Regions from separate parts of the Streptomyces sp. NPDC090499 genome, predicted to be linked through region 1. Evidence: predicted binding sites of a transcription regulator. Region 1 holds the regulator's gene; each other region holds the start of a gene.
The links. The regulator HspR, encoded in region 1, represses chaperone genes until heat shock. The targets are predictions, from matches to a motif close to TTGAGNNNNNNNNNCTCAA.
Positions count from the first base shown of each region.

Region 2: dnaK (molecular chaperone DnaK) is a predicted target of HspR. The motif match lies at 6,377-6,395, and genes of this name have one in related genera.
Region 3: lon (endopeptidase La) is a predicted target of HspR. The motif match lies at 8,057-8,075, and genes of this name have one in related genera.

Region 1 covers NZ_JBIVXP010000004.1:582,047-592,519, forward strand. Annotated here, with positions in the region: gene dnaJ (molecular chaperone DnaJ) at 1-868, shown strand, start outside; gene ACIQVL_RS18290 (heat shock protein transcriptional repressor HspR) at 874-1,320, shown strand; gene ACIQVL_RS18295 (hypothetical protein) at 1,516-3,279, shown strand; gene ACIQVL_RS18300 (sugar ABC transporter substrate-binding protein) at 3,528-4,637, shown strand; gene ACIQVL_RS18305 (transglutaminase N-terminal domain-containing protein) at 4,699-5,541, opposite strand; gene ACIQVL_RS18310 (alpha-E domain-containing protein) at 5,543-6,475, opposite strand; gene ACIQVL_RS18315 (circularly permuted type 2 ATP-grasp protein) at 6,472-8,019, opposite strand; gene ACIQVL_RS18320 (LuxR C-terminal-related transcriptional regulator) at 8,414-9,490, shown strand; gene ACIQVL_RS18325 (helix-turn-helix transcriptional regulator) at 9,453-10,436, opposite strand; gene ACIQVL_RS18330 (helix-turn-helix transcriptional regulator) at 10,433-10,473, opposite strand, start outside.
Region 2 covers NZ_JBIVXP010000002.1:79,428-89,900, reverse strand. Annotated here, with positions in the region: gene ACIQVL_RS08735 (hypothetical protein) at 1-381, shown strand, start outside; gene ACIQVL_RS08730 (alkaline phosphatase family protein) at 728-2,773, shown strand; gene ACIQVL_RS08725 (ATP-binding protein) at 2,953-4,014, shown strand; gene ACIQVL_RS08720 (hypothetical protein) at 4,011-5,810, shown strand; gene ACIQVL_RS08715 (OsmC family protein) at 5,878-6,303, shown strand; gene dnaK (molecular chaperone DnaK) at 6,444-8,291, shown strand; gene narI (respiratory nitrate reductase subunit gamma) at 8,368-9,090, opposite strand; gene narJ (nitrate reductase molybdenum cofactor assembly chaperone) at 9,087-9,581, opposite strand; gene narH (nitrate reductase subunit beta) at 9,581-10,473, opposite strand, start outside.
Region 3 covers NZ_JBIVXP010000012.1:51,157-61,629, reverse strand. Annotated here, with positions in the region: gene ACIQVL_RS35130 (multifunctional oxoglutarate decarboxylase/oxoglutarate dehydrogenase thiamine pyrophosphate-binding subunit/dihydrolipoyllysine-residue succinyltransferase subunit) at 1-1,289, opposite strand, end outside; gene ACIQVL_RS35125 (ATP-binding protein) at 1,617-2,753, opposite strand; gene ACIQVL_RS35120 (response regulator transcription factor) at 2,750-3,490, opposite strand; gene ACIQVL_RS35115 (spermidine synthase) at 3,601-4,290, opposite strand; gene ACIQVL_RS35110 (rhomboid-like protein) at 4,545-5,351, shown strand; gene ACIQVL_RS35105 (sulfatase) at 5,356-6,846, opposite strand; gene ACIQVL_RS35100 (GNAT family N-acetyltransferase) at 7,122-7,925, opposite strand; gene lon (endopeptidase La) at 8,098-10,473, shown strand, end outside.

The DNA.
Region 1 (10,473 bases):
CAACGCCCAGGGCGGGGGCGGCTTCGGCGGGGGCGGCGGCGGCTTCAGTGACGTCCTGGGGGGCCTGTTCAACCGGGGCGGCGGCACGGCCGGCCGTACCCAGCCCAGGCGCGGCCAGGACATCGAGTCCGAGGTCACGCTCAGCTTCACGGAGGCCATCGAGGGCGCCACGGTCCCGCTGCGGATGTCCTCGCAGGCACCCTGCAAGGCCTGTTCGGGCACCGGCGACGCGAACGGCACGCCCAGAGTGTGCCCGACCTGCGTCGGCACCGGCCAGGTGGCGCGGGGCTCCGGCGGCGGCTTCTCGCTGACCGACCCCTGCCCCGACTGCAAGGGCCGCGGCCTGATCGCGGAGAACCCCTGCCCCGACTGCAAGGGCAGCGGCCGCGCCAAGTCCTCGCGCACCATGCAGGTCCGCATCCCCGCCGGGGTGACCGACGGCCAGCGCATCCGCCTGCGCGGCAAGGGCGCACCGGGCGAACGCGGCGGCCCCGCGGGCGACCTGTACGTCATGGTGCACGTGGACACCCACCCGGTGTTCGGCCGCAAGGACGACAACCTCACGGTGACCGTCCCGGTGACCTTCACCGAGGCGGCGCTCGGCGGCGAGGTCAGGGTCCCGACCCTGGGCGGACCGCCGGTCACCCTGAAGCTGCCCCCGGGCACGCCCAACGGCCGCACCATGCGCGCCCGGGGCAAGGGCGCGGTCCGCAAGGACGGCACCCGCGGCGACCTGTTGGTCACCGTCGAGGTGAGTGTCCCGAAGGACCTGTCGGGGAATGCTCGGGACGCACTGGAGGCGTATCGCGAGGCGACCGCGGGCGAGGACCCGCGCGCCGAGTTGTTCGAGGCCGCGAAGGGAGCATGACAGAGATGGACGGCCGTCGACGTAATCCGTATGAACTGACCGAGGAGACCCCGGTCTACGTCATCTCGGTGGCGGCCCAGCTCTCCGGACTGCACCCGCAGACGCTGCGCCAGTACGACCGGCTCGGCCTGGTCTCCCCGGACCGCACGGCCGGGCGCGGCCGCCGCTACTCGGCCCGTGACATCGAACTGCTCCGCCAGGTGCAGGCGCTGTCCCAGGACGAGGGCATCAACCTGGCCGGCATCAAGCGCATCATCGAACTGGAGAACCAGGTCATGGCGCTCCAGCAGCGCGTCGCCGAACTCCAGGCGGCCGTCGACGGCGCGGCGGCCGCGATGCAGCAGCGCGAGGCCGCCGTCCACGCCTCCTACCGCCGAGACCTGGTCCCGTACCAGGAGGTCCAGCAGACCAGCGCGCTGGTGGTGTGGCGGCCGAAGAAGGCCAAGGACTGACCGCGACACGCGTACGAGAGGGGCCCGGAGGTTCACCGACCTCCGGGCCTTTCGGCGTCGTTCGGACGGTGAAGAGCGCCATCGTGTCGCCCATAAGGGTGAACGGGGGGGATTGTCAGGATTCCTGAGCTCTTGGAACGCATGATCGGCGGTGGCCGCTGAGTTCGCAGTGATCCAGAGGGGGAGAGGTCGACGGTGGCAGGCAAGCGCGGGAGGAAGCGTGCATTGCGTGTGCTGGCGACTCCGTTCACGGTTGCCGCGCCGTCAGGGACGCGGATCAGAGATCGGCTGCGTCCGGATCCCGCCGATGAGAAGGTGCTCCGCCTGCTGGGCAGGCACCTTGGTCACCATCAACGGGCCGACCTGGTCGAGCGCATCAGGCTTGGGCAGGTCAAGGCGAAGGACACCAAGCGGGCAGAGCGGAAGAAGAAACTCACTGCGGTCTCCTCGTCCCGTTGGGCCGGGGCAATGACTCGTGTCTCGGAGGATCAGTACCAGCTGTCGATTCGCTGCCTGAACGACGAGCGGGTCGGACTGCGCCGATCCATCCGCATCATCACCCGGCGCCTGGCCGCTCCCTGCGGCAAGCGGTCGAAGGACGGTGTCCGCGGTTACGCCGACCGGAATGAACGCGTTCAGAAGCAGCATCGCGTGCAGGCGCTCAAGGCCCGGCTCGCCGTCGTGGAGCAGAAGATCGCCTCGGGGTGCCCTTCGGTTGTCGTCGGTGGTAGGCGCCTCCTAAAGCTGCGGCACAACCTCGCCGATGCCCGGCTGACCGAGGCCCAGTGGCGCGAGCGGTGGGAGGGCGTGAGGCTGTTCCTGACTGCGGATGGCGAGTCCGGCGCCTCGTACGGCAACTACACCATCACGGTTGATCCGTCCTGTGGCTCGGTGACGATCGTGCTGCCTGAGCCGCTGAGACACTTGTCCAATGCGCCTCGGGGTCGCTACCAGCTGACTGGCACGGTGCGGTTCTCGCACCGTCGCGAGGAATGGCTGGACCGCGTCACCGCACATCGGGCCGTGCGCTACGACATTGCCTGCGACCCGGCAAGCGGCCGTTGGTACCTGGACGCAAGTTGGTCGGCCGACTTCACCGTGTTGCCCACTCCGGAGGAGCTCAAGACGCGAAGCGCGCGGCTGCTGGGCGTCGATCTGAACGCCGACCACCTCGCCGCCTGCGTGCTCGATGTGCACGGCAACCCGATCGGCGATCCGGTCACCATCCCGCTCGACCTGACGGGTCCCACCAGCACCCGGGACGGACGGCTGCGCGCCGCGATCAGCGACCTGATCGAGCTCGCCCGCAAGCACGGCTGCGTCGGGATGGCCATCGAGAACTTGGGATTCGCCGACGCTCGTGCCACCGGGCGGGAGTCCATGGGCAAGGGCAGACGCGGCAGACACTTCCGCCATACGGTGGCAGGAATCCCCACTGCCCGCTTCCGGGAACGGCTGCGCGGTATGGCCAACCACCGGGGCCTGGTGGTCGTAGCGGTCGACCCCGCCTACACCAGCCGCTGGGGCGGGCAGCACTGGACCAGGCCGTTGCAGCGGCAGTCGAAGAAGATCACGGTCACCCGGCATCATGCAGCTGGAGTGGCCATCGGCAGGCGCGCCCTTGGGTATGGGATTCGGCGTCGGCCAGGTGTGACCCCCGCTCACCGGAGGATGAGTGTGGGGAGAGCTACCGGCCAGGCCGTGTCCACACCAAGAGCGTGCGGAACCGCGAGCCCACCCAGGACGGCAGGCACGCCCGAGCCAGGCGGCAAGACCCGACCGTGCCGAGGTGACCAACTCGCGCTGTTCCCCGACCTCGAAGACCGTTCGCGAGGTCACCCGGACCAGGGGTCCGGAGCACGGCGAGTTGGCCATCACGGTCCAGCAACGCCAGGAGCGGTTCATTCGATCCTCTGGTCGCGTCGTACAAGTGAGTACGACCGGGATGGCCGTTCCTGATGTCGACTCGCGAGGAATGGACTTGGTTGTACTGATCTTTGCCTCCCGATGAACTCCCTTTGGATGGAGGGTCCGTAAAGAGTGTTTGGAGGGGGTTCCGCTCCTCCTTCACAGGTGCAGCGGAGCGTGGTGTTGCGCACTCGTTAAGTGATTCCGCTTGACGCCGGGTGTTGCGTACGCGTTGTCTTTTCAGACATCTGGGTCGCAAAGCAGCCCACGTCCGGAACGCACCTGAAGTGAGCCCCCGTATGCGTCGTATAGCCATGTTTGTGGCCGCGTCCACGATGACCCTTTCGCTTGCCGGCTGCGGCGCGCTCAACGCGACAGGATCGTCGACGTCCGCGACCCCGACGAAGGGCAACGACATCACGGTGGGTGTGCTCATGCCGGACAAGATCAACACCCGGTACACCAACTTCGACTACCCGATCATGAAGTCGAAGATCGCCGAGCTCACCAACAACCAGGGCAAGGTGGACTACCAGAACGCCGCCTCGTCAGCCGCCACCCAGGCGACGCAGATGCAGCAGATGATCGACGACAAGGTCGACGTGATCATCCTGGACTCCGTCGACGCGCACGCCATCGCGAGCGCGGTGAAGAAGGCCAAGGCCGCGGGCATCCCGGTCATCGCCTACGACCGCCTCGCCGAGGGCCCCATCGACGCCTACGTCTCCTTCGACAACGAACTGGTGGGCGAGGTCCAGGCCCGCACCCTCCTGGAGGCGCTCGGCTCGAACGTCGACACCTCCGACAAGGTCGTCATGATCAACGGCTCGCCGACCGACCCCAACGCCAAGCAGTTCAAGACGGGCGCCCTGTCCGAGCTGAACGGCAAGGTGACGACCGCGGGCTACTCGTACGACACCAAGGACTGGAACCCGGACATCGCCGAGCAGGAGGTCACCAAGGCCGTCGGCCTGCTCGGCAAGGACAACATCGCCGCCGTCTACTCCGCCAACGACGCGATGGCGGGCGGTGTCGTCAAGGCCCTCAAGGCGGCGGGCGTGACCGACATGCCGCCGATCACCGGCCAGGACGCGGACCTCGACGCCATCCAGCGGATCCTCGCCGGCGAGCAGTACATGACGGTCTACAAGCCGTACCCCGACGAGGCCGAGGCCGCCGCCCAGATGGCCGTCTACAAGGTGCAGGGCAAGGACATCCAGTTCGACGCGCTCACCCAGGACACCGTCGACAGCCCGACCAACAAGGACATCCCGTCCCAGCTGGTGCAGGTCAGCGCCGTGACCAAGAGCAAGATCAAGGACACCGTCGTCGCGGACGGCATCTACAAGATCTCGCAGATCTGCACGGCCGCGTACAAGTCGGCCTGCGAGGCGGCCGGCCTCAGGTAGGCCCTGCCCAAGGGCGGCGGGCGGGGAGGCACCCCGCCCGCCCGCACGCGCCCGCGGACGGCTACGCGACCCTCGTGAACTCCACGGTCACCTCCGGCGCCCCTCCCGGCACCCCCCGGTAGATCCCCTTGTGGGGGGTGACGTCGTCGTAGTCACGGCCCCGCCCCACCACCACGTGGTCCTCGCCGGCCCGCACCCGGTTCGTCGGGTCGTACCCGCACCAGTCGCCGGCCCAGTACTCGATCCAGGCGTGGCTCTGCCCGGCGACGGGCCGGTTCAGCTCGGCCTCCCGCTCCGGGTGCAGGTACCCGGAGACGTACCGGGCCGGCAGCCCCAGCCCCCGCAGCAGGGCGACGGTGAGGTGGGTGATGTCCTGGCAGACGCCCGCCCGCTGGGCCCAGGCCTCCGCGGGCGAGGTGTTCACCCCGGTCGCCCCCGGCAGGTACGTCACCCGGTCGGCGACCATCCCGGACACGGCCACCGCGGCCTCGTGCGGCCCCAGCCCCTCCGCGGCCCCCGACGCCTTCTTCACCAGCTTCTTCGGCACCGACGTACGACCGGTCGGCGCCACGAACTCCAACAGCCGCGACCCCGAAGCCCGTTCGGCCAGCTCGGCCCACCCCGGCGCGGTCGGCAGCGGCCCCGGCGCCATCGTCTCCACCAGACTCGACGCGGTGATCGTCAGATCCTCGTGCGGGTCGAGGAGGTCGAAGCCGGTGACCTGGGTGCCCCAGTAGTCCCAGTACGACCAGACGGCGGTCGCCGGCTGCACCATGACCCGCGCGTCCAGCGTGGTCTGCCCCGGCAGGGTCAGCGGCGTCATCCGGACCTCGTTGTGCGAGGAGGCCGCGGGCTGTGCGTAGGAGACCCGGGTGGTGTGCCGGATACGGAGGCGACGAGCCATCTCAGGCCCCTTCCTGGGCCCACTGCACGGGCCCCTGGTACGGGAAGAACCGCTCGGCCACCGCGTCGGCGCACGCCATGCAGGCCTGCTGGAGGTCGCGCAGCAGGACCGGCAGCTGCTCCTCCAGGGAGACGGTGTCGAGGTATTCGAGGCGGGTGCGGGCCCGGCCGACGGGGGAGCGGGCCGGGTCCTGGCGGGGCCGGCCGAGCGCGGCCAGGCACTCCTCGGCCGTGGTCAGCGCGTGCAGCGCCGAGCGCGGGAAGTCCCGGTCCAGGAGCAGGAACTCGGCCACCCGCGGGGTGTCGCCGAAGCCGGTGTGCACCCGCGCGTACGCCTCGTCGGCGCCGCTCGCGCTGAGCAGCGTCGGCCAGTCCGGCGCGTGCGCCGCGTCCAGCACCCGCACCGAGAGCAGCCGTACCGTCATGTCCACCCGCTCCAGGCTCCGCCCGAGGACGACGAACCGCCAGCTGTCGTCCCGGCTCATCGTCGAGTCGGCCAGCCCGAAGAAGAGCGCGGCCCGGCTGCGCACCAGCTCCAGGTAGGCGTAGGGGCCGGTACGGCGGGCCGCGCGGCGCCGGTCGCCGAGCGCGTGCCAGGTGGAGTTGAGGCACTCCCACATCTCCGAGGAGACGGCCTCGCGGGCGCTGCGCGCGTTCAGCCGGGCGGCGCCCAGCGCGCCCTCGATGGAACAGGTGGAACGGGCGTCGAAGGCGAGCTGGTCCAGGACCTGCTGCATGTCGACCCGTGCCGCGCCGGCGTCCACGCCGAGGATCGCGTACAGCGACCGGCAGGCGGCGTCCTCGTCGCGCCAGGGGTCCTCCAGCATCCGGTGCAGGTAGGCGTCGAGGATCCGGCCGGTGGCGTCGGCCCGTTCGACGTACCGCCCGGTCCAGGTCAGCGACTCGGCGATACGGGAGAGGATCACGTCGTTCACTGCTGCTGCGCTCCTTCCGCCCCGACCGCACGGGTGCCGTCGGGGCCGAGGCGGCGCGGGGCGACCGCGGGGATCGGGCCCGCGCCGACCGGCTCGGGTCGCTCCGCCGGGCCCTCGGCGAGCACCCAGGTGTCCTTGGAGCCGCCGCCCTGGCTGGAGTTGACGATCAGGTTGCCCTCCTGGAGCGCGACCCGGGTGAGGCCGCCGGGCAGTACCCAGATGCCGTCGCCGTCGTTCACGGCGAACGGCCGCAGGTCAATGTGGCGCGGGGCCATCCGTTCACCCGAGAGGGTGGGGGAGGTGGAGAGGGCCACCGGGCGCTGCGCGATGAAGCCGCGCGGGTCGGCCGCGACGGCTTTGCGAGTGCGTTCCAGGGTCGCCCGGTCGGCCTTCGGGCCGATCACGATGCCCTGCCCGCCCGCCCCGTCCACGGGCTTCACGACCAGCTGGTCGAGCTGGTCGAGGACGGCCTCCAACTGCCCTGGTTCGTCCGGCCGGTAGGACTCCACGTTGGGGAGGACCGGCTCCTCGCCGAGGTAGTAGCGGATCAGGTCCGGGACGTAGGTGTAGAGGAGTTTGTCGTCCGCGATGCCGTTGCCGACGGCGTTCGCGAGTGTGACGTTCCCCGCGATGGCGGCGTTCAGGATGCCGGGGCAGCCGATCACCGAGTCGGGGCGGAAGTGCAGGGGGTCGAGGAAGTCGTCGTCCAGGCGCCGGTACACGACGTGCACGGGCACCTCGCCGCGCGTCGTCCGCATCCACACCCGGTTGCTCCGGCACACCAGGTCGTGCCCCTCCACCAGCTGCACGCCCATCAGGCGGGCCAGCAGGGCGTGTTCGAAGTAGGCGGCGTTGCTGGGCCCGGGGGTGAGGACGACCACCCGGGGATCGTTCGCCGCCCCGCCCGGTGCGGCGGCCCGCAGGGCGGCGAGCAGCCGTCCCGGGTACCCGTCCACCGGGAGCACGTGCTGCTCGGCGAAGAGCGAGGGGAAGATCCGGGTCATCGCGCGCCGGTTCTCGATGACGTACGACACCCCGCTCGGCACCCGCACGTTGTCCTCCAGGACCCGGAAGGCCCCGGCCTCGTCGCGGACCAGGTCGATTCCGGCCACATGGATGCGCACCCCGCCGGGCGGCTCCACCGCGTGCGCGGCCCGGTGGAAGTGCGGCGAGCCCAGCAGCAGCCGCCAGGGCACCACCCCGTCCTCGAAGGCCCGCGCGTGTCCGTAGGCGTCGGCCAGATAGGCCTCAAGGGCCCGCACGCGCTGGGCCACGCCTCTTCGTACGAGATCCCACTCCAGGGCGTCGAGGATCCTCGGCACCAGGTCCAGTGGCCAGGGCCGTTCCTCGCCCGCGAAGGCGTAGGTCACCCCCCGGTCGGTGAAGGCCCGCGCCATCTGGTCGGCCCGGAACCGCAGTTCACTCGGTTCGATCGGCTGGAGCGCAGCCAGTACCGGCTCATAGGCGGTCCTGACCTCACCCGGCCGCACAAACATCTCGTCCCACGCGTCGGCCAACGCGTACGCGTCGAATATGTCCGCCATGCAGGGACGTTAGAGCGGGCACGTAACGCGGCGATCACTGGCGGATTTCGGGGATTCGCCGGGACCGCCGCGCCACGTGCCCGCGAGCGGCCCTCCCTGCAACGCATCTCCCCCGTGGGCGCGTTGCACGGGGCCCCGGACCGATCGGGGGAGGATGGCCCGGGGCCCCGCCGGGTGTCCGGCGACACCCGTGGGAAGCGGCTCCCACGATGCCGCGCCCACCCCCCTGCCACCACCGTCATCTTGTTGCAACGCGGTCGGCGGAGGCGGTGTGATATCCGGTCGCATCCGGGCATTACGGCGCCCCGTGTGAGGGGAGCCGTGTTGCGGACCCGGTCCGGACCGCTCATAGTTGCGCTGCGGAAGAGGCAGCAAACCGGGGGTGGAATGGGCGATGGCCGGGCACGGGACGGAGGAGCATCCACACGGTGCCGACCGGCTGTGCACCGCCGGGGACCGGGTGTACTCCCGGGCCGTGCGCCGGGGCCGGGTGCCGCGCACGGATGCCGACGCGGTGCCCTGCCTGCTTGAACTGGCGCTGCTGCACCCCGATCCCGACGACATGGACTGGCTGGTGCCGACCGCCCCGCAGGAGGTCATGACCCGGCTGCTGCGCGGGGTCTACGACGAGGTGACGGACAGCCAGCGGCGGATGGGGTCGGCGGTCGCGGCGTTCGAGTGGTACGCGGGTCTGGGACGGCATCTGCAGGCCGTCTCGGCGTCCGCGGAGGGCACGGCGGCCATCCGGGTGCTCGACGGGCTGTCCCGGATCCAGGCGGCCATGGACGAGGCGACGGAGGCGTGCACGCAGGAGGTGCTGACCGTGCAGCCGGGCGGTATCCGGCGCGAGTCGGAGCTGACCGAGGGCCTGCACCGGGCCGTCGCCCTGCGCGGGCGGGGCGTGCGGATGCGCGACCTGTACACGCACGTCGCCCGGCACGGCCAGGGCCTGCTCAACTACCTGGAGCTGATGGGCGACGCGGTCGAGGCCCGTACCCTCGACGAGGTCATCGACCGGCTCATCCTCTTCGACCGCACGGTGGCGTTCATCCCCGCGAACGCGGACCGCACGATGGCCCTGGAGCTGCGCCACCCCGCCCTCGTCGAGTACTTCGTCACGGTCTTCGAACGCCTCTGGCGCCTCGCGATCCCGCTCACCGCCCCGCTCCCCGACACCGGCATCGAGGGCATCTCGCACCGGGAGCAGTCCATCGCGGCACTCCTCGCGGAGGGCCACCAGGACGCGGTCATCGCCGAACGCCTCGGCATCAGCGTGCGCACCTGCCGCGCCCACATCGCCCGCCTCTCGGAGACCCTGGGCGCGGCCAGCCGCACCCAACTCGGCGTGCGGATAGCACAGGTGGGGCTGGACCGGCCGCCGGGCGGGGCGGGCGGGACCCCCGACCCGGCCTCGGACGCGGCCTCCGACTCGGTCAGCCTTCCTGATCAAGGATCCCCGAGCGTGCGATGAGGTAGCCGAGCTGGGCGCGGCTCTCGCTGCCGAGGGTGTCGGCGAGTTTGGCGATGTGGACCCGGGCGGTGCGGATGTTCATGCCGAGGCGGTCGGCGATGACGGCGTCGGTGTGGCCGTCCACGAGGAGCGCGGCGATGGCCTGCTGGCGGGGGGTGATGCCGTTGACGGTGGGGCGGCGGGCCGGTTCCGGGTACATCGGGGTGGCCAGGTCCCAGAGGCGGTCGAAGGTGGTGGCGAGGTACCGGACAAGGGCGGGGTGGCGGATCTCGAGAGCGACGGTGCGGTCCTTGCTGGCGGGGAGGAAGGCGACGGTGCGGTCGATGACGATGAGGCGTGCCGTCACTTCGTCGAGCGTGCGGGCCTCCACGTCGCCGTGTATCTGCTCGTAGCGTGCGATGACTGTGGGGGAGTGGCGGAGGGGGTGCTGGTAGAGGGTGCGGATGCGGCCCCCGCGGTCGAGCAGGGCCTGGTCGCGGGCCAGGGCTTCGACATGCATCTTGGAAGGGGCTTGGGCCACCATGTTGGTGGTGTGCGGCTGGACTGCGAGAAGTTCACCGGAAGTGGCGATCATGGCCTGGGTGATGACCTCACCGATGCGATCGAGTCCGCTGAGGACGCTGATCGTCGGGATGTCCGGGGAGACGCCGCGCGGGCCGTCGGCCCCCATGAGCGGTGCGAACAGGTCCACCAGCCGTTCCTCGCGGCGCCGTTCGGCGGCGATCCGGTCCCGGGCGGAACGCAGCAGCCGGTTCAGGGCTGCGGCGGGCGCCACGGGCTCCAGCCGGTCCGGGTCGTCGAGGGCCGGATGGAGGAGGCCGAAGTCGGTGAGACAGGGCGTGTCCGCGGCCTCCTGGGCTTCGACCTGCCCGGTGCGCAGGGCGCGTTCGTACAGCTCGGCGCCGGCCGCGCACAGCTCCTCCACACCGTGCTCGCACCGGCTCACGGGGTGGACTCCGCATCGTCGAGGACCCCTGAGCGTG
Region 2 (10,473 bases), on a different contig from region 1:
GCGATCGCGAGTCTGACACCCCTGGAGGAACTGGAGATCGACCCCTTCCTGGTCGACTCCCGCAGCCAGCACGCGATGTGCGCGCGCTGGGCCGTGGAACACGGCTACGTCATCGCCCGCGAACTCCTGGTCCGCGGCCTGCGCCCCGACCACAGCGCCCTGTGGACCGGCGTCCGGCCCGGCCTGGACCTCTTCGTCGCCCCGAGCAGACGCGTCCTGGAGAGCGCGCTGTCGTCGGTCGAGGACTTCATGGCGGAGTGCGCGCGGCGCGGCGTCCGGGTGGAGACGGTGGGCCGCGCGGAACCCCGCTACGACGCCCGGATGAAGGCCATGGTCCACCGCCGCCTGTCCATGCCGACGGCGGGGTACGACGGCCGGTAGGGCCCGGGGCCGTCGAGCAGCGGAGCTGTGCCCCGCCGGTCGGGCAGGCGTGAGCACGGTGCGGCCGGACACCGCCGTCGTGGCGAGCACCGCCGCGGAGGATCAGGCGAACCGACCCCGCACCGGCTCTTCGAACACATCGGTTGCCCTGCGTCCGCCGCCATGGCGGACAGCTCCCGCGGCGGTGTCCGGCGGTGCCGAACCCACCGTGACCGACCGTTTCCGGCCTGCCCGCATGTGACAGTGTTGGCGCGAGCAGACCCGCGACCGGCGCGGGGCGCGGACGTGAGGTCGGTGGGGCGTGCGGTGGCGGCGGATCGTCAGTCAGGTCGGGCGGAGCGTCACGGTGTGGGCGGTGTCCACCGTCACCATGCTGGTCCTCGCCGGCCTCCTGCCCGACTTCCAGCTCCAGTCCCCCGACGGTGACAGCGCCACCCGCATCGCCATGACCGCCGCCCTCGGCGCCGGCGCCTTCGGTGTGCTCTCGGCCGTCGTCTGGCCCCTCCTCGTACGGCTCCTGCTGCTCGTGCCGGCCCTCGTCCTCGGCCTGCTGGTCTTCTTCCTCAACGGCTCCCTGCTCCTCGTCGCCCTGCGCATCAACCCCTCCGGGCAGAGCGAGGCCGCGCCGGAGACCGCCGTGATCGTGGCCGCCGTGATGTCCGCCGTCGCCTCCGCCACCGGCGGTGCCCTCGCCGTCCGCGACGACGACGCCTACCGCCACCGGCTCTCCCGGCTCGCCATCCGCCGCCGCAGATCCCAGCCGCCCTGCCGGGCCACCCCCGGCACCGTCTTCCTGCAGCTCGACGGCGTCGGCCACGACGTGCTGACCGCCGCCGTCGCCAAGGGCCTGATGCCGACCGTCGCCGGCTGGCTGGGCGCGGGCGGGGCACAGCCCACCCACCGGCTCACCCCCTGGCGCACCGACTGGTCCAGCCAGACCGGCGCCAGCCAGCTCGGCATCCTGCACGGCTCCAACTTCGACGTCCCCGCCTTCCGCTGGTACGAGAAGGACAGCCGCGAGGTGATGGTCTGCAACCGGCCGACCAGCGCCGCCGAACTCCAGCGCCGGGCGGTCGAGCGCACCGCCGACGGGGGACTGCTCTCCCTGGACGGCGCCAGCCGCGGCAACCTCTTCGGCGGCGGCGCCGACGAACAGGCCCTCGTGCTGTCCATAGCCACCCGCCGCCGCGGCCGGGAGAACCGATCCCGCGCCGGTTACTTCGCGTACTTCGCCGACCCGGCCAACGCCGTCCGCACCGCGCTCTCCTTCTTCGCCGAGGTCGGCCGCGAGATCGGCCAGTCCACCGCGGCCCGGCTCCGCAGGCAGCGCCCGCGCGTCAAACGGGGCGGCCTCTACCCCTTCGTCCGCGCCTTCGCGACCGTCGTCGAACGGGACGTCGTCGCCGCCGCGGTCATGGGCGACCTCCTCGTCGGCCGCACCGCCGTCTACGCCGACCTGGTCGCCTACGACGAGGTCGCCCACCACTCGGGACCGCACAGCCGGGACGCCGACAAGGTGCTGCAACGCCTGGACCGCGCCCTCGCCCTGATCGAGAAGGCCGCCGAGCACGCCCCCCGGCAGTACCGGATCGTCGTCCTCTCCGACCACGGCCAGAGCCCCGGCGAGACCTTCCACACCCGCTACGGACTCGGCCTCGGCGACCTGGTCCGGGCCGGCTGCGGACTGCACGTGCCGCGCAGGGCCATGGGGGTCCCCCCACGCGTCAAGCAGTGGGGGAGCACCCACAGCGGCACGGAGGCGCGGGCCGCCGTGCGCGCGGCGCTGCGCAGGCCGGTCGAGGAGCGCGGCGAGAAGCACCGCCCGACCCGGCACTCCGAACCGGTCGTGCTCGCCTCCGGCAACCTCGGCCTGGTCTCCTTCCCGGACGTGCCGCACCGCATGACCAGGGAGGAGCTGGACGCCCGTCACCCCGCGCTGCTCACCACCCTCGCCAACCATCCCGGCATCGGGTTCCTGCTGGTGCGCAGCGAGGAGCACGGCGGGGTGGTGCTCGGCGCGTACGGCGCGGAGATCCCGCTCGACCGGCTGGACGGCCACGCGGGGCCGCTGGCGGGTTTCGGGGCGGGCGCGGCCGACGCCGTACGGCGCACGCACTCCTTTCCGCACACCGCCGACATCATGGTCAACTCCTGGTACGACCCGGAGAGCGGCGAAGTCCTCGCGTTCGAGGAGCAGATCGGGTCGCACGGAGGGCTGGGGGGCGCGCAGGGGCGGCCGTTCCTGCTGTCGCCGGTCTGTGTGTCCGAACCGGTGGCGGAGGGGGAGGAGCTGGTGGGGGCCGAGGCGGTGCACGGGGTGCTGCGGCGGTGGCTGCGGGAGGCGGACGGGCCCCAGGTTCCCTTGTCCGCGGAGGGGGAGAGGGCCGCGTAGTTCGTTGGCCGCGGGTGCGTGGGGGCTGGTCGCGCAGTTCCTCCCCCAGCCTTCGGCCGGGGCCCCAGCGCCCCTGACGGAGCGCGTCCCCGGCGGCAGAAAATCGGCTGCGTACCTTTCGTTCGCGGCTCACACTGTTCGAGTCGTAAGCCTCTCGAACACCCCCAAGGAGCAGCCTCTTGCAGGCAGCCGTGACCGTCACGCCCTCCCGTATCCCCGAACTCCTCCTCGGCCTCGCCACCGTGCGGCCGGTGTTCATCTGGGGCGCCCCCGGCATCGGGAAGTCCTCCCTGGTGCGGGAGTTCGCCGAGTCGCTCGGGCTGGAGTGCGTGAGCCTGCTGGGTACGCAGCTCGCGCCCGAGGACCTGATCGGGGTTCCGCAGATCAGGGACGGGCGGTCGGTGTTCTGTCCCCCCGAGTCGATCGCCCGTGATGAGCCCTACTGCCTCTTCCTCGACGAGCTGAACGCGGCCACCCCCGACGTGCAGAAGGCGTTCTACTCGCTGATCCTCGACCGGCGCATCGGCAACTACGAGCTGCCCAAGGGCTCGATCGTCATCGGCGCCGGGAACAGGTCCACCGACAACGCCCTCGCCCGGCCCATCGCCTCCGCGCTCGTCAACCGGCTGGCCCACGTCCACCTGGAGGCCTCCGTGCACGACTGGCTCGCCTGGGCCGGGGCCAACGGCATCCACCCGTGGGTCCTGGACCACCTCACCGACCGGCCCGACCACCTGTGGTCCAAGCCGCCGAAGACCGAGGAGCCGTTCTCCACCCCGCGCTCCTGGCACATGCTCTCCGACGCCCTGCACTCCTTCGGACGCGACCTGGACGAGGCGACGCTGAAGGTGCTGGCGCACGGCACGCTGACCCCCGCCCACGCCACCGCCTTCTGCGGATACGTCAAGATCGTGCGCAGCCGGTTCGGGATCGAGGCCATCCTGAAGGGCGACGCGGGCTGGCCGCCGCGGACCGAGGACCGCGACCTGCTCTACTACCTCGCCGAGTCGTTCCGTGGGCGGCTGGTCAAGGAACTGCCCGTCGACAAGGAGCACATGTCGGCGAACGGCAGGCAGACCGCCTACCGGGCCAAGTCGCTGCTCGTACAGCTCGCCGAGATCTCCGTCGAGGTCGCCCAGACCGTCATCGCCTCCGACGCCGACGGCAATCCGGTGCTGCCCGCCTGGTTCCTGATCGAGGCCGCCCGGGACATGCCCCGGCTGGTGGAGGCCCGGCGATGAGCCGGGCGCCCGCCGCCCGCAAGAAGCAGGACCCGGCCGCCGAGAACTTCGCGGCCGGCGTCGAACTCCTCCGCGCCAACCCCGCCCTGCGGGCCGTGGAGTTCACGATCTGCCGGCACGAGAAGTGCGAACTCGGGCCCCGGGACGGGCTGGTACGGGCCGACTCCGACGGAGTCCTGCACGCGCACGCCACCCGGCGGGCCGAACCCGCCGAGTGGGCCTGGGCGTTGGCGCACTGCACCATCCATCTCGGCTTCGGCCACCTCCCGGCCGCCACCGGGCCGCGCGATCAGCCCGACCGCTACGACCTCGCCGCCCGCTGCACCGTCGTCAACCGCTTCCTGGAGACCTTCCCGATCGGCGAGGCCCCCGACCACCTGCCCGCCTCCTACCCGGAGGGCGACGAGGAGCGGCTCGCCGCCGGCTGGCGCCGGACCGGCGGCATCCCGGCCGCCTACGAGCGCGGCGGGACGAACGGCGGCGAGCCCGACCAGCTCCTCCTCTCCTGGAGCAAGTGGGCCGGTCAGGTCCCCGACTGGCAGATCGGGTTCGCGCACGCGCTGACCCGCACCATGTCCCGGGCGATGGACCTGGCCGGCGGCCGCCGCACCTCCATGTCGGGGCCGCCGACCCCGCAGCGCCCCTGGGAGCGGGCGCTGAGCTGGTTCGTCTCCTCCTACCCGCTGCTCGGCGGCATCGCGGCCGGCATCACACTGGTCGCCGACGCCGAACTGGCCCGCGCCCACGACATCGCCGTCGCCGCGGTCAACCCCGAGGCCGGCGAGATCTACGTCAACCCGCTGCGGACCATGCACGAGGAGGAGTGGCGGTTCGTCCTCGCCCACGAGATGCTGCACGCCGCCCTGCGCCACGGCGACCGCCTCGGCGCCCGCGACCACTACCTCTTCAACATCGCCTGCGACTACGTCATCAACGGCTGGCTGGTCGAGATGCACGTCGGCACCATGCCCGAAGGGCTGCTGTACGACCCGGAGTTGACGGGGCTGTCGGCCGAGGAGGTGTACGACCGGATCGCCGTCGACCTGCGGAGGATGCGACGCCTGGCCACGCTGCGCGGCAAGGGCCGCGGTGACGTGCTCGGCGCACCGCTCGGGCCGCCCGGCGCCTACGTCGACCTCGACGAGTTCTACCGGCGCGGACTGTGCCAGGGACTCGACCTGCACCAGACCCAGGACCGGGGCCTGCTGCCCGGCGGCCTGGTCGAGGAGATCCGCGCGCTCAGCCATCCGCCGCTGCCCTGGGACGCCCGGCTCGCCCGCTGGTTCGACGAGTACGTGCCGCGCCCGGAGGCGGTACGGTCCTACGCCCGCCCCTCGCGCCGGCAGTCGTCCACCCCGGACATCCCCCGTGCCGGCCGGTACTTCCCGCCCGAGGAGGTCGCCCGGTGCACCTTCGGCGTGGTCCTCGACACCTCCGGCTCCATGGACCGCACCCTGCTCGGCAAGGCCCTCGGCGCGATCGCCTCCTACGCCGAGGCCCGTGACGTACCGGCCGCGCGCGTCGTCTTCTGCGACGCGGCCCCGCACGACGCCGGCTATCTCCCGACCACCGAGATCGCCGGCCGGGTCCGCGTGCACGGCCGCGGCGGCACCGTCCTGCAGCCTGGCGTCGACCTGCTCCAGCGCGCCGACGACTTCCCGCCCGCCGCGCCGGTCCTGGTGATCACCGACGGCTGGTGCGACGTCCTGCGGGTCCGCCGCGAACACGCCTATCTGATCCCGGACGGACGTCGCCTGCCGTTCACTCCCCGTGGGCCGGTCTTCCGGGTGCGGTGAGCCCTGATGTGATCGGATGGGGGCGAGCGAACCGGTTCATTCGCCTTCATCGCCGAAAGGAACAACCGTGGCTACCACGCGCACCGCACACACCGTCTGGGAAGGCAGCCTCACCGAGGGCAACGGTGTCATCACCTTCGACTCCTCCGGTATCGGCGAGCAGCCCGTCACGTGGGCCTCGCGCTCCCAGGAGGCGAACGGCAAGACCAGCCCGGAGGAGCTGATCGCGGCCGCCCACTCCAGCTGCTTCTCCATGGCGCTGTCGCACGCCCTGACCGGTGCCGGCACCCCGCCCACCAAGCTGGTCACCAACGCCGACGTCACCTTCCAGCCGGGTACCGGCATCACCGGCATCCACCTGACCGTCGAGGGCACCGTCCCCGGCCTGGACGCGGACGGCTTCACCGCCGCCGCCGAGGACGCCAAGAAGAACTGCCCGGTCAGCCAGGCCCTGACCGGCACCACCATCACCCTGGACGCGAAGCTCGCCTGATCGCCGTACCTGCTGCGATGCCGCGCCCCTTCCTCCGGGGGGCGCGGCATCGTCGTTCACGGGGTACCCGGCATTGACAACGGCTCGCTCAAGTTTTGTGCTGGAGTCGGGGAAGCGCCCTGGGCGGAGAGGGGACGGACATGGCACGTGCGGTCGGTATCGACCTCGGTACGACGAACTCGGTGGTGGCCCTGCTGGAGGGCGGTGAGCCCACCGTCGTCGCCAACGCCGAGGGGGCGCGCACCACCCCGTCGGTCGTGGCCTTCGCGAAGAACGGCGATGTACTGGTCGGCGAGGTCGCCAAGCGGCAGGCGGTGACCAACGTGGACCGCACCGCGCGCTCGGTCAAGCGGCACATGGGCGACGCGGCCTGGCGGTTCCCGGAGAGCGGGAGTGTCGACGGCACCCGCTTCCGGGCCCAGGAGCTGTCGGCGCGGGTGCTGCAGAAGCTCAAGCGGGACACCGAGGCCTACCTCGGAGAGGACGTCACCGACGCGGTGATCACCGTACCCGCGTACTTCGACGACGCCCAGCGGCAGGCCACCAAGGAGGCCGGGGAGATCGCCGGCCTGAAGGTGCTGCGGATCATCAACGAGCCGACGGCCGCCGCGCTCGCCTACGGCCTCGACCGGGGCGAGGAGCAGACCGTCCTCGTCTTCGACCTCGGGGGCGGCACCTTCGACGTGTCGCTCCTGGAGATCGGCGACGGGGTGATCGAGGTCAAGGCCACCAACGGCGACACGCATCTGGGCGGCGACGACTGGGACCAGCGGGTCGTCGAGCATCTCGTGAAGCGGTTCAAGGGGCAGTACGGCGTCGATCTCGGCAACGACAAGATGGCGGTGCAGCGGCTGCGCGAGGGCGCCGAGAAGGCGAAGATCGAGCTGTCGTCGTCGACGGAGACCTCGGTCAACCTGCCGTACGTCACCGCCTCCGCGGACGGGCCGCTGCACCTGGAGGAGAAGCTGACCCGGGCCCAGTTCCAGGAGCTCACGGCCGACCTGCTGGACCGCTGCAAGAAACCCTTCCACCAGGCCGTCAAGGACGCGGGCGTGCAGGTGTCGGCGATCGACCACGTCATCCTGGTCGGCGGTTCCACCCGGATGCCCGCCGTCACCGACCTGGTCCGCGAACTCACCGGCAAGGACCCGCACAAGGGCGTCAACCCGGACGAGGTGGTCGCGGTCGGCGCGGCCCTCCAGGCGGGCGTCATCCGCGGCGACGTGAAGGACGTGCTGCTGCTCGACGTCACCCCGCTGTCCCTGGGCATCGAGACCAAGGGCGGCATCATGACCAAGCTCATCGAGCGCAACACCACCATCCCGACCCGGCGTTCGGAGATCTTCACGACCGCGGCCGACAACCAGCCCTCGGTGGGCATCCAGGTGTACCAGGGGGAGCGGGAGATCGCCGCGTACAACAAGAAGCTCGGCGTCTTCGACCTCACCGGCCTGCCGCCCGCACCGCGCGGGGTGCCGCAGATCGAGGTGGCCTTCGACATCGACGCGAACGGGATCATGCACGTCTCCGCGAAGGACCTGGCGACCGGCCGCGAGCAGAAGATGACCGTGACCGGCGGCTCCGCGCTCCCCAAGGACGACATCGACCGGATGATGCGGGAGGCCGAGCAGTACGCCGAGGAGGACCGCAGGCGCCGCGAGGCCGCGGAGACGCGGAACCAGGCCGAGCAACTCGTCTACCAGACGGAGAAGTTCCTGCGGGAGAACGAGGAGCGGGTGCCGGTCGGTACCAAGGCCGACGTGGAGGCGGCGATCACCGAGCTGAAGGCGCTGCTGGAGCGGGACGCCGACACCGGGGAGCTGCGGCAGGGGGTGGAGAAACTGGCGAGCGTGAGCCAGCAGATGGGGCAGGCCATGTATGCGGCGGCCTCCGGCGGTTCGGCCGAGGAACAGCGGGCGCCCCAGGCCGAGGAGGAGGGTGTGGTGGACGCCGAGATCGTGGACGACGAGAAGGGTGCGGCCGGGTGAGGCACCGCAGGGTTCCGCCGTCGTGGCTGATCGCCGTTGCGGCGGAAAGAGGAATGGCTGCGGGCGGGGCGGGAGATCAGTTGCGAGTGGTCTCCCAGCCTCTGCGTTCCGGGCGGGGGCCCAGCTGCCGGGGGTCCCTTGAGCGGTACACCAGGTACGGGCGGAACAGGTACTGCACCGGCGCGCTGAACATGTGGACCAGGCGGGTGTAGGGGACCAGGGCGATGAGGAGCATGCCGACGACCGCGTGGACCTGGTAGAGGACCGGGACGTCCGCCATGAGTGCGGTGTCCGGGCGGAGGGTGAAGAGGCTGCGGGCCCAGGGGGCGATCGTGGCGCGGTAGTCGTAGCCGTCGCCGGAGCCGTGGCTCAGCTTCGCCGTCATGCCCAGCACGATCGCGGCGACCAGGACCAGGTACATGACCTTGTCGTTCGTCGTCGTGGCGCGCAGGACGGGGGCCCGGGTGCGGCGGCGGTACACGAGGAGGGCCAGGCCGGCCACCGTGAGGACGCCCGCGAGCGTGCCGCCGTAGAGGGAGAACTGGTGGTACGTGTGCTCGCCGACCCCGAGCGACCGGGTCCAGGAGGCCGGGACGAACAGGCCGACGAGGTGGCCGGCCAGGACGAACAGGATGCCGTAGTGGAAGACGGGGGAGGCGATGTCCAGCAGCCGCGACTCGTAGACCTGGGAGGAGCGGCTGGTCCAGCCGTACTTGTCGTAGCGGTAGCGCCAGACGAGGCCGGTGGCGAGGAGGGCGAGGGCGACGTAGGGAACGGCGCCCCACAGGAGGGTGGTCATGGGCGTACTCCGCCGGGCGCGGTCGGCAGGGCGGCGCAGACCGCGTCCAGGACGCACGCGTAGGGGGTGCCGAAGTCGGCGAGCCGGCCGCGGAGTTGTGACAGGCAGTCGCGGTGCTCGGTGAGCAGGTCGGTGTTGCCGGTGCGGGCCGTGAACTCCAGGACGGCGGGCAGGAAGTCCGGCAGCTCCTCGCCGGTGAACTCCATGCCGTACGCCTTGTAGATGTCCTGGAACCGGACGAGGGACATGCCCCGGCGCCGGGTGTCGCCGTCCCGCCACCAGCTGAGGTAGAGGCTGTGCCGGTTCTTGAAGTCGAAGACCTGCACGTAGTGCGCGGCCAGCTCCTGCGGTGGGGTCACCGTCGCGTGGTCGGTGAACTCCCGCAGTTGCGGGGCGGCTTCGCGCAGCAGCGGCAGCCGGGCGACGAAGTCGTCGTCCGGGTAGGTGAGACAGAGCGCCGCCGCCTGGTAGAACACCGCGTCCGAGGGCATCAGTCCTCCTTCGCCTCGTCGGGAGTGTCGGCGGTCTGCCGTCTGCGCAGACCGTGGAAGTTCTGCACCGACACCACAGGGAGCAGTTTCCGCCCCGAGTCCTGGCCGAAGGGGCCGTCGCCGCCCATGCCGGGGCCGCCGTCGAAGTCGAGGCTGCACCCGTCGGGCAGCGCCGACTCCTCCAGGCGGCGGGCGTCGCCGACGGCCGCCGTGGGGATCACGTACCGGTCCTCGTACCTGGCGATCGCCAGCAGCCGGTACATCGCCTCGATCTCCTCCGGCCGCATGCCGACCGCGGAGCCGATCGCCGGGTCCGGGTCCTCGCCCAGGTTGAGCGCCCGCATGTGGGAGCGCATCGCCGCGAGCTTCTCCAGGCAGGCGCGGACCGGGGCGGGGTCGCCCGCGCTGAACAGCTCGGCCAGGTAGGCGAGGGGGATGCGCAGGGTGTCGATCGCGGCGAACAGGTTGTCGGCGTCCTCGCCGTCGTGGCCGGTCTCGGAGAGCGCGTCGACGACGGGGGAGAGCGGCGGGATGTACCAGACCATGGGCAGGGTGCGGTACTCCGGGTGCAGCGGCAGGGCCACCCGGTACCTGCTGATCAGCGCGTGGACGGGGGAGCGGCGGGCCGCCTCCGTCCAGTCGTCCGGGATGCCCGCCGCCGCGCAGGCCAGCCGCACGGCCGGGTCCTCCGGGTCGAGGAAGACGCCCAGCTGGGCCTCGTACAGCGCCTTCTCGTCCTCGGTCTCGGCCGCCGCCGTCACCTTGTCGGCGTCGTAGAGGACGACCCCGAGGTAGCGCAGCCGGCCCACGCAGGTCTCCGAGCAGACCGTCGGCAGGCCGGCCTCGATCCGCGGATAGCACAGGGTGCACTTCTCGGCCTTGCCGGTCGCGT
Region 3 (10,473 bases), on a different contig from region 1:
TTGGTGACGTCGTCGTCGTGGGAGGCGTCGATGTCCCGCAGCCAGCGGACCGGCTCGTAGGGGATGCGCAGGGCCTCGAAGATGTCGTCGTAGAAGCCGTTCTCGCCGAGCAGGAGGTTGGCGACCGAGCGCAGGAACTCGCCGGAGGCGGCGCCCTGGATGACCCGGTGGTCGTAGGTCGACGTGAGCGTCATGACCTTCGAGATGCCGAGCTTGTTCAGGGTGTCCTGGCTGGTGCCCTGGAACTCCGCCGGGTAGTCCATGGAGCCGACGCCCATGATGACCGACTGGCCGGGCATCAGGCGCGGGACCGAGTGGACGGTGCCGAGGCCGCCGGGGTTGGTCAGGGAGACCGTGACGCCGGTGAAGTCGTCCATCGTCAGCTTGTTGTCGCGGGCGCGACGGACGATGTCCTCGTAGGCCTGCCAGAACTCGAAGAAGTTCAGCGTCTCGGCCTTCTTGATGGCCGCGACGACCAGCTGGCGGTCACCGTTGGGCTTCACCAGGTCGATGGCCAGGCCCAGGTTGATGTGGGCCGGCTTGACCAGGGTCGGCTTGCCGTCCTTCTCGCCGAACGAGTGGTTCATCGACGGCATGGCCTTGATCGCCTGCACCATCGCGAAGCCGATCAGGTGCGTGAAGGAGATCTTCCCGCCCCGGGCGCGCTTCAGGTGGTTGTTGATGACGATCCGGTTGTCGAAGAGCAGCTTCACCGGGACCGCGCGGACCGAGGTGGCCGTCGGCAGCTCCAGCGAGGCGTTCATGTTCTTCGCGACGGCCGCGGCGGGACCACGCAGCGTGACCAGCTCGGGACCCTCAGGGGCCTCGGCGGCGGGCGCCGCGGCCTTGGCGGCGGCCGGCTTCGCGGCGGCCGGAGCCGGGGCGGGGGCCGGGGCCGGTGCGGCGGCGGGCTTCGCGGGCGCCGGGGCCGGCGCTGCGGCCTTCGGGGCGGCGGGCGCGGCCGGAGCGGGCGCGACGGGCGTCCGGGCGGCGGGAGCGGCCGCGGCGGGCGCCGGAGCCGCCGGCTGGGCCGGCGCGGGCGTCGTGGAGGTGGTGCCCGCGGCCCCCGCGGCCGCGGTACCCGCCGGAGCCGAGGCGGCGGGCGCCCCCGGCTTGTAGTCGGCGAAGAAGTCCCACCAGGCTCGGTCTACCGAATTCGGGTCCTGGAGGTACTGCTGATAGATCTCGTCGACGAGCCACTCGTTCGGTCCGAACGCGGCTGCGGGGTTCTTGCCCGCTTGGTCTGCGTCGGTCGAGATGCTCGAGTTACTGGGGGACTGTGGCGACACGGCGGCAACCGCCCTCTTCCGCTTCACAAGGTTATGGACAGCGGGAATAAAGGCTACGCCTCCAAGACCGTGAAGGTCAGGTCGGGCCGGTTCATCGTCGCGTAAGTCACATCGAAAACTGTGTTTCGAGGCCTGATGTGGCGGGAAACAAGCGTGGTTGCGCTGCAAAAGGGACCGAACCAGGCATGGCTCCGCCAGGCCGGTGATCACCTCGCGCCGAACCCCCGCGCGACATGCGCGGGGGCCGCACCTGATCACACGTGTCCGGCTGCGCGGACGGCCGTGCCGATCACAGATGGATCTTGAGGCTCCGGATCGAACTTTACGTCAACTTGGGACGGATGAAAGCCCTGGGAGGGTGACGATAATCCTGCAGCCCCGGTCGGATTCGGCCACGCCGATCCGGCCGCCGTGCAGATCCACCGCCCACCGGGCGATCGCCAGGCCGAGTCCGGTGCCGCCGTCGCTGCCCGGACCGTGCGGCCGCCGTACCGTGCCGCGGTTGAAGCGCTCGAAGACGCGGTGCCACTCCGAGCGCGGAATGCCGGGACCCTCGTCCAGGACCTCCAGCTCCAGCGACTCCGGCTGCGGTCCGCGCCGCGCCTTCACGGTCACCCGGCCGTGCGCCGGGCTGTGCTTGACCGCGTTGTCGATGAGGTTCGCCACGACCTGGTGGATGCGCTCCGGGTCCGCGTGCGCGGTCAGCTCGGGCGGCGAGACGTCGAGGTGCAGATGGACGTCCGTACGCGTGTGGTTGCCCGAGCCCGAGGTCATGCCCCCGCGTGCCCCGGCGACCATGTTGGCCTCCTTGAGCACGCCCGAGAGGTACGGCCACACCTCGAAGCGGCGCTGGCGCAGGGGGACCACGCCGTTGTCGAGCCGGGACAGGTCCAGGAGGGTCTCCACCAGCCGTCCGAGGCGCTCGGTCTGCTTCAGGGCCGTGCGCATCGTCTCGGTGTCCGGCTCGGCGATCCCGTCGACGACGTTCTCCAGGACGGCCCGCAGCCCCGCGATGGGCGTGCGCAGCTCGTGCGAGACGTTCGCGACCAGCTCCTTGCGCTGGCGGTCCTGGGCCTCCAGCTCGTCGGCCATGACGTTGATCGTCTCGGCCAGGTCGCCCAGCTCGTCCCGGCGGTTCTCGCGCACCCGGCGCGTGTAGTCGCCCTGCGATATCGACCGGGCCACCGCGTTCATGTCGTCCAGCGGCGCGGTGAGCGAATGCGCGACGAACTGCGTTATCAGCAGTGTGGCGATCATCGAGAAGACCGTGATGAAGCGCAGCTCCGTCTTGGTGTGCACCGCGACGATCGACAGACCGGTGGTGATCAGGACCGAGACGACGACGAGCGCGCCCAGCTTGGTCTTGATCGAGAACGGACGTACACCGCCCCAGGGCTCCTCCGCGGAGCCCCCCGGGCCCCCGGGACCCCCGGGGCCTCTTGGTCCGGCCGGCCCGGCGCTCATGGCGTCGGGGTCTCCAGCGCGTAGCCCACACCGTGCACGGTGCGGATGCGCTCGGCGCCGATCTTCCGGCGCAGCGCCTTGATGTGGCTGTCGACCGTGCGGGTGCCGGAGGCGTCCGCCCAGTCCCACACCTCGGCGAGCAGCTGCTCACGGGAGAGCACCGCGCGCGGGGTGTTCGCCAGGCACACCAGGAGGTCGAACTCGGTCGGGGTGAGGTGCACGTCCTCGCTGCGCACCCGGACCCGGCGCTGCGCGTGGTCGATCTCCAACTCGCCGAGGCGCAGGATGCCGGAGCGGGGCGTGGAGGCCGCGATGGCCGCCCGCTCCACCCGCCGCAGCAGCACGTGCACGCGTGCCGCCAGCTCCCGCATGGAGAACGGCTTGGTCATGTAGTCGTCGGCGCCCACCCCGAGGCCGACCAGCATGTCGGTCTCGTCGTCCCGCGCGGTGAGCATCAGCACCGGCACCGGCCGGGCGGCCTGCACGCGCCGGCAGACCTCCAGACCGTCGAAGCCGGGCAGCATGATGTCGAGGATCAGCAGGTCGGGCTGCCAGGCCTCGGCGGTGTCGACGGCCGCCGGACCGTCGCCCGCTGTTTGCACGAGGAACCCCTCGGCGCGCAGGCGGGCCGCGATGGCGTCGACGATCGTGGGGTCGTCCTCGACGACCAGAACCCGGCGCTGGGCGCCCTGGGTCGCCGTAGCCGCGCCGTTGTGGGAGGTGTGTGTCTGCTCCATCGCCCGCCCCTGTGTGCTTTCCGGAACCAGTGGGGTGATCCCATGACTGCGATTGACGCTTGAATGATCCGCGTCAGGGATGCACATTACGGGGACAGGAGGCGCACCCGCTATCCAGGGCGGACGGCAAGGTGAACGACGTCCGGAACGCCCCGGGCAACGGGGATCTCTTCGGTACGCACCCGTTGGAAACCGGCATTCCACAAGGTTCCCTCGAATTCCGCAGAGGGCTGTGCCGACCATACGGCAAGTACCCCGCCGGGCCTCAACACCCTTGCGCAGCCTGCGAGTCCGGCCGCCGAGTAGAGCCCCTCGTTGGCCTCGTCGACGGTCCAGCCGGGGCCGTTGTCGATGTCCAGGCACAGGGCGTCGAACGTGTCCGATGTCTCATTGACGTAAGTGACGAGGTCGCTCTCGACGATCACCGTGCGCGGATCGGCGAACGCGTGGGCGGAGAGCGCGGCCAGCGGACCGTCCCGGTGCCAGTCGACGACCGCCCGCTCCCGCTCCACGACCGTGATCCGCCCCCAGCCGGGCTCCTGCGCGGCACGGGCGAGCGAGAACCCCACGCCCAGCCCGCCGATCAGCACCGCCGGCTCGCGCCGTCCGTCCAGCGCCCGGAACGCGACGTCCACCAGCAACCGTTCCGAGCGTCCGTCGGAGGTGTCCATCAGGAAGCAGCCGTTGGCGATGATCTGCAGGAGTCCGCCGTGCCTGCGCAGCACCACCTCGCCGTACGGCCCGTCGCGCCGGTCCAGGACCACCGGGGGGCTGTCGGGTGCGGAGGCCGAGGTCGTCATGGCGGCCATCCTGCCCCAACAGGGCTTTGCGGCCACCCGAATTACGGGTGTCGGGCAGCCGCCCGGGTGTCACCCGTTCGAGGGGCCGCACGGCGCTTCGCGCCCGTTGGGGACGGGAAGCGGCTCGTATGGTTCCTCCTGACCCCTCTTGGTTCTTCAGAAAATCCTTTGAATCGTGCCGTGGGTGGCCTCGGTCATAGACAGCGGTTCGCGGGACAGCGAAAGGTGGGGTGAAACGGAAGGAGCGCCTCACCGTGCAACGGACCGCGAGGGCCTCATCGACGCCCACGCCCGAGCCCCTTCCTGCCGGGGACGTCGCCGCCCTCCTGGACGGCGTGCCCCGCCAGCGCGGCCCGGTCGCGGCGCCCGCCCCGAAGCCCCCGCGCACCGCCCTCCCCCTGCGCCCCTGGCGCGTGCTGCCCTGGCGGCTCCTCCCCACCCCCACCGGCACCCCCGTCACGTTCACCTACACGGTGATCCTGGCCCTCACCTCGCTCTTCGCGAGCTGGGCCGGCCCCGGCCTGCGGTACGCGCTCTACCAGGACTCCAGCACCGACGTCGCCCACCTGCTGCGCACCCCGGTCTTCGTCCTGCTGGCCAGCGCGCTGTGGATCGCGGGCGGGCTGCTGTCGCCGTACGCGCTGGCCTTCGTGCTCGTCCTGACCGCGCTGGAGCGGCGGATAGGCGGTGCCCGCGCGATCCTCGTCTTCCTGGCGGGCCATGTCCTCGCCACCCTCGCGACCGAGGTCCCGGTCGGCCTCGCCGTCCTGGCCGGCCACCTTCCCGACACCTCGCTGCACCGCCTCGACTACGGCATCAGCTTCGGCGTGGCCGCCAGCATCGGCGCGCTCTCCGGCCTCCTCGCCCCCTGGCTGCGCTGGCCGCTGCTCGCCCTGGTCGGCTACAGCCTCGTCACCGACCTCATCGCCTTCCAGGACCCGATGACCAACTGGGGCCACCTGATCTCGCTGGCCATCGGCACCGGGCTCTGGCCGGTGGTACGGCGCTGGCGGCGGGAGCGGGTGCAGGCCCTGGCCGGCGCCGTCCCCGTGGCCCCCTGAGCGCTCACCCGCGCCGCGCCGCCGCCAGCCGCGCCGCCGACTCCGGTATCCCGAGTGCCGCTTCCTGCCCGGCCGTGGCGCCGTGCAGGCGGTTGGTGAGCTGGTAGGGGTCGGCGGCCAGGTCGTAGAACTCGCGGAAGACGACCGCGCCGTCGCCCTGGGTGGGCCGGCCCTGGCGGTCGAGGCGGACGCGGTAGTACTCCGTGTACTGCGTGGACCTGCCGACGTGGGTGGCCCAGGTGTGGATCGGCTCCTGGTCCTGCCGGTTCCACCACCACTCGGCGAGCAGCCGGTCGCGGTCGTTGCGGGTGTCGAGGAGCGAGTGGCCGTCGTGCGGGGTGTCCGGGGTGATGCCGGCCGCGTTCAGGAGGGTCGGCGCGATGTCGACATGGCCGGTGAGCCGGTCGTCGACGGTGCCCTCGCCCAGCCCCCGCGCGGGCCAGGACAGCCAGAACGGCACCTCCAGGCTCGGCCGGTACGGCACCGACTTGCGCAGCCAGCCGTGGTCCGCCCAGCACAGCCCGTGGTCGCTGGTGAAGAGCACGAGCGTGTTCTCCAGCTGCCCCAGCGCACGCAGCTCGTCCCGGAAGTCCCGCATCGCGTCGTCCACCGACAGCAGGGTGCGCAACTGGCGCCCGCGCAGCGCCTTCCCCTGGTCGTAGGTGTGCTTCGCCTGCCGCAGGAACGGCGGCTTGTCGCTCTTGTCGCCCTCGAACACGGAGGGCCGGCCGGGCCACTCCGGCACGCGCGCGTGCGCGTACCTGCGCTCCGGGATGTTGAGCTCGTGCGCGCTGCGGGTCGCGACGTACGCGAACCAGGGCCGGGTGTCGGTGCGCGACCTGTCGATGAAGGCGAGGGCGCGGTCCCTGATGACGTGGGTGTTGTAGCCGGGGATGTTCCGGACCGTGCCGTTGTCGTTGTAGTGGCCGTCGTGGTACGCCACCGGTTCCTGGAGGAGCCACTCGTCGAAGTGCGGCGGGTTGTCGCCGGTGTGCCAGTAGTTGAGGTACTTGCCGAACAGACCGGTGCGGTAGCCGGCCTCGTGCAACTGGCGCTGCATGGTCGTGTGCTGGTCGAGGTGGTACGGGTGGACGGTGTCCAGGACGCCGTGGTGGTGCGCGTACCGCCCCGACATGATCGAGGCCCGGGAGGGTGCGCAGAGCGGGGTGTTGGCATGCGCCCGCGCGAAGGTGACGCCCTGCCCGCCCAGCCAGTCGGCGGTACGGCGGACCGCCCAGTCCGTCTCCCCGGGCTGGTCGTCGGTGAGGACGAGCAGGATGTTCGGGCGCGGGTCGGTGCGGGGGAGGGGGGAGGCCGGGGGGCGGCTTGCGGCGGGTGCCGCGGGGGCGGTGCGGGCGGGAGCGGGCGTGCCGGCGCCGTCGTCGCCGACGGCGCGCAGGGCCAACGGGACGGCGGCGCCGGCCGCGACGACGGCTGCGCCGGTCAGCACGGCACGCCGTGCCGGCCGCTCGGCCGCCGGCTGTTTCTCGTCCATGTGTCCCCCGGGCCCCGTCGTGTGCGGCCATTCGCTGTGCGTCCGCCGGCAGTTTCAGGTCTTTACCTGTGAGTTGTGTTGCGGTGGTGTGGCGACGGCCGGTCTCTTTTCCCGCCGCAAGGGTGCTCAGCCTCGACGGCGTTGTCCGGCGGTGCCGGACGGGCGGGGCGATGCGCCGTTGTGTACGGCGGTCGGTTGCCGGGCGCGGCGGTGTCGTGGCTGCTCGCGCAGTTCCTTCCCCAGCGCCCCTGGCGGGGCGCTGATGTGGGCGGCGGTCAGGTGGCCGGGGTCCAGATGTACGGCGTGGTGGTCGTGAGCGCTGTGAAGCCCAGGCGCTTGAGGATCGGGGCGCTGTCGGACGAGGCCTCCACGAGGAGGTAGGGGGCGTTGCGGGCGGCCGCTCGGGTCGCCCGCAGGGCGACCAGCGCGCGGTAGATGCCCTTGCCGCGCCACTCGGCCAGGGTGGAGCCGCCCAGCAGTACGGCGAAGTCCGATCCGTGGCGGAAGGCCACCCAGGCCGCCGAGACGACCTCTCCGGCGGCCTCGGCGACGTAGATCTCGTAGTCGTCGGGGGTGACCGCGAGCCGGCCCCTCAGATAGTCGGCGACCCACGCCATGTCCTGACCCCACACCGTGGTCTCCAGCGCGGCGATCCGGTCCAGGTCCGCGTCCGCGGTGACCCGGCGCAGGGTCACGCCCGGGGGCAGGGCGGGTGCGGCCACGGCCAGGTCCTCGACCAGGGCGGCCACGACCGTCTCCCGCGGCTCGGGTACAAAGCCCGCCGCGCGCAGCCGGTCGGGGAGGTCCGCCGGGTCGTCGTGCCCGCGCGTCTTCCACTCCACCGCCTCGCCGCGCGCCGCGAAGAAGTCCCGCTGCCGGGCGATCAGCGCGTCCAGTCCGGCGCCGCGCACACCGCCCCAGTCGCGCGGCCCGGTCACGAAGCCGCGGTGCTGGCCCACCACCCGGAGGGCGGGGCCGTCGTGCTCGTAGCTGACCCCGGGCGCGGGGACGGGCTGGACGGCGCGCATCTGGGCGTCGTAGGCGGCCAGCAGGGCCGCGGTGAGGTCGGTGTCGGTCATCGGCCGACCGTACGGGGAATGAGCCAGCGCCGAGCAACTGTTTTTACCGGGGCGGAACCGTGTTCGGCCAGGTCAGCACACGATCGCTCAGAGCGAACATATGTATGGGAACATTTCTGGGCTCGCAAACATTGAGTCGGCATAACTCAAGTTGACTGCCGAAGGGGAGATCATGGCTTCGACGTCCGCATCACTCACCCTCCCTGTGCTGCCTCTCGACGGCGAGGTCGTGCTGCCCGGGATGGTGGTCCCGCTGGACCTGAAGGACCCTGATGTACGCGCCGCCGTGGAGGCCGCGCAGGCCGCCGCTCGCACCGAGCCCGGCAAGCCCAGGGTGCTGCTGGTGCCGCGGGTGGACGGGACCTACCCGAGCACCGGTGTGCTCGGCACCGTGGAGCAGGTCGGCCGCCTGGCCGACGGCGACCCGGGCGCGCTGATCCGCGGCCGCTACCGGGTGCGCATCGGCGCCGGTACCACCGGCCCGGGTGCCGCCCTGTGGGTGGAGGGCACCCGCATCGACGAGAACGTCCCGGACCCGGTGCCCGGTCATGTCACCGAACTGGTCAAGGAGTACAAGGCCCTCGCCACCGCCTGGCTGCGCAAGCGTGGCGCCTGGCAGGTCGTGGACCGGGTGCAGGCCATCGACGACGTCTCCCAGCTCGCCGACAACTCCGGTTACTCGCCCTTCCTGACCACCGAGCAGAAGATCGAGCTCCTGGAGACCGTCGACGCGGTCGCCCGCCTGAAGCTGGCCACCCAGCAGCTGCGCGACCACCTCGCCGAGCAGGACGTGGCGGAGACCATCGCCAAGGACGTCCAGGAGGGCGTCGACAAGCAGCAGCGCGAGTTCCTGCTCCGCCGCCAGCTGGAGGCGGTCCGCAAGGAACTGCGCGAGCTGAACGGCGACGCCGCCAAGGACGGCGAGGAGTCCGACGACTACCGCGCCCGCGTGGAGGCCGCCGACCTGCCGGAGAAGGTCCGCGAGGCCGCCCTCAAGGAGGTCGACAAGCTGGAGCGGTCCAGCGACCAGTCGCCCGAGGGCTCGTGGATCCGCACCTGGCTGGACACCGTCCTCGAACTGCCGTGGAACGAGCGGACCGAGGACCAGTACGACATCCAGGGCGCCAAGGCGGTCCTGGACGCCGAGCACGCCGGCCTGGAGGACGTGAAGGAGCGGATCACCGAGTACCTGGCGGTGCGCAAGCGCCGCAGCGACCGGGGGCTCGGGGTCATCGGCGGCCGCCGTGGCGGTGCCGTGCTGGCGCTCGTCGGCCCGCCCGGTGTCGGCAAGACCAGCCTGGGTGAGTCCGTCGCCCACGCGATGGGGCGCAAGTTCGTCCGCGTCGCCCTCGGCGGCGTCCGGGACGAGGCCGAGATCCGCGGCCACCGCCGTACGTACGTCGGCGCGCTGCCCGGCCGGATCGTGCGGGCGATCAAGGAGGCCGGTTCGATGAACCCGGTCGTCCTGCTCGACGAGATCGACAAGGTGGGCTCCGACTACCGCGGCGACCCGGCCGCGGCCCTGCTCGAAGTCCTCGACCCGGCGCAGAACCACACCTTCCGCGACCACTACCTGGAAGTCGAACTCGACCTGTCCGACGTCGTCTTCCTCGCCACCGCCAACGTCCTGGAGGCGATCCCGGAGGCCCTGCTCGACCGCATGGAGCTGGTCCGCCTGGACGGCTACACCGAGGACGAGAAGGTCGTCATCGCCCGTGACCACCTGCTCCCGCGCCAGCTGGAGCGGGCCGGCATCGACAAGGACGAGGTCGTCCTCGACGAGAGCGCGCTGCGCAAGCTCGCCGGCGAGTACACCCGCGAGGCGGGTGTCCGCACCCTGGAGCGGTCGATCGCCCGGCTGCTCCGCAAGGTCGCGGCCCAGCACGAACTCGGGCAGCGCGAGCTGCCGTTCACGATCCGGGACGAGGACCTGCGGGCCCTGATCGGCCGGCCGCACCACGTGCCCGAGTCCGCCCAGGACCCGGCCGAGCGCCGCACCGCGGTCCCGGGCGTGGCGACCGGCCTCGCGGTTACCGGCGCCGGTGGCGACGTCCTCTTCGTCGAGGCGTCCCTCGCCGACCCGGAGACGGGCGCGGCGGGTCTGACCCTCACCGGTCAGCTGGGCGACGTGATGAAGGAGAGCGCGCAGATCGCCCTGTCCTTCCTGCGCTCGCACGGCGCCGAACTGGAGCTCCCGGTCGGCGACCTGAAGGACCGGGGTGTGCACATCCACTTCCCGGCGGGCGCGGTCCCGAAGGACGGCCCGAGCGCCGGCGTCACGATGACGACGGCCCTCGCGTCGCTGCTCTCCGGGCGGCTGGTCCGTACGGACGTGGCGATGACCGGCGAGGTCTCGCTGACCGGCCGGGTGCTGCCCATCGGCGGTGTGAAGCAGAAGCTGCTCGCCGCCCAGCGCGCCGGGGTGACGACCGTCATCATCCCGAAGCGCAACGAGGCCGACCTGGACGACGTCCCGGCCGAGGTGCTGGACAAGCTCGACGTCCACGCCGTGACCGACGTCCGACAGGTCCTGGAGCTGGCGCTCGCG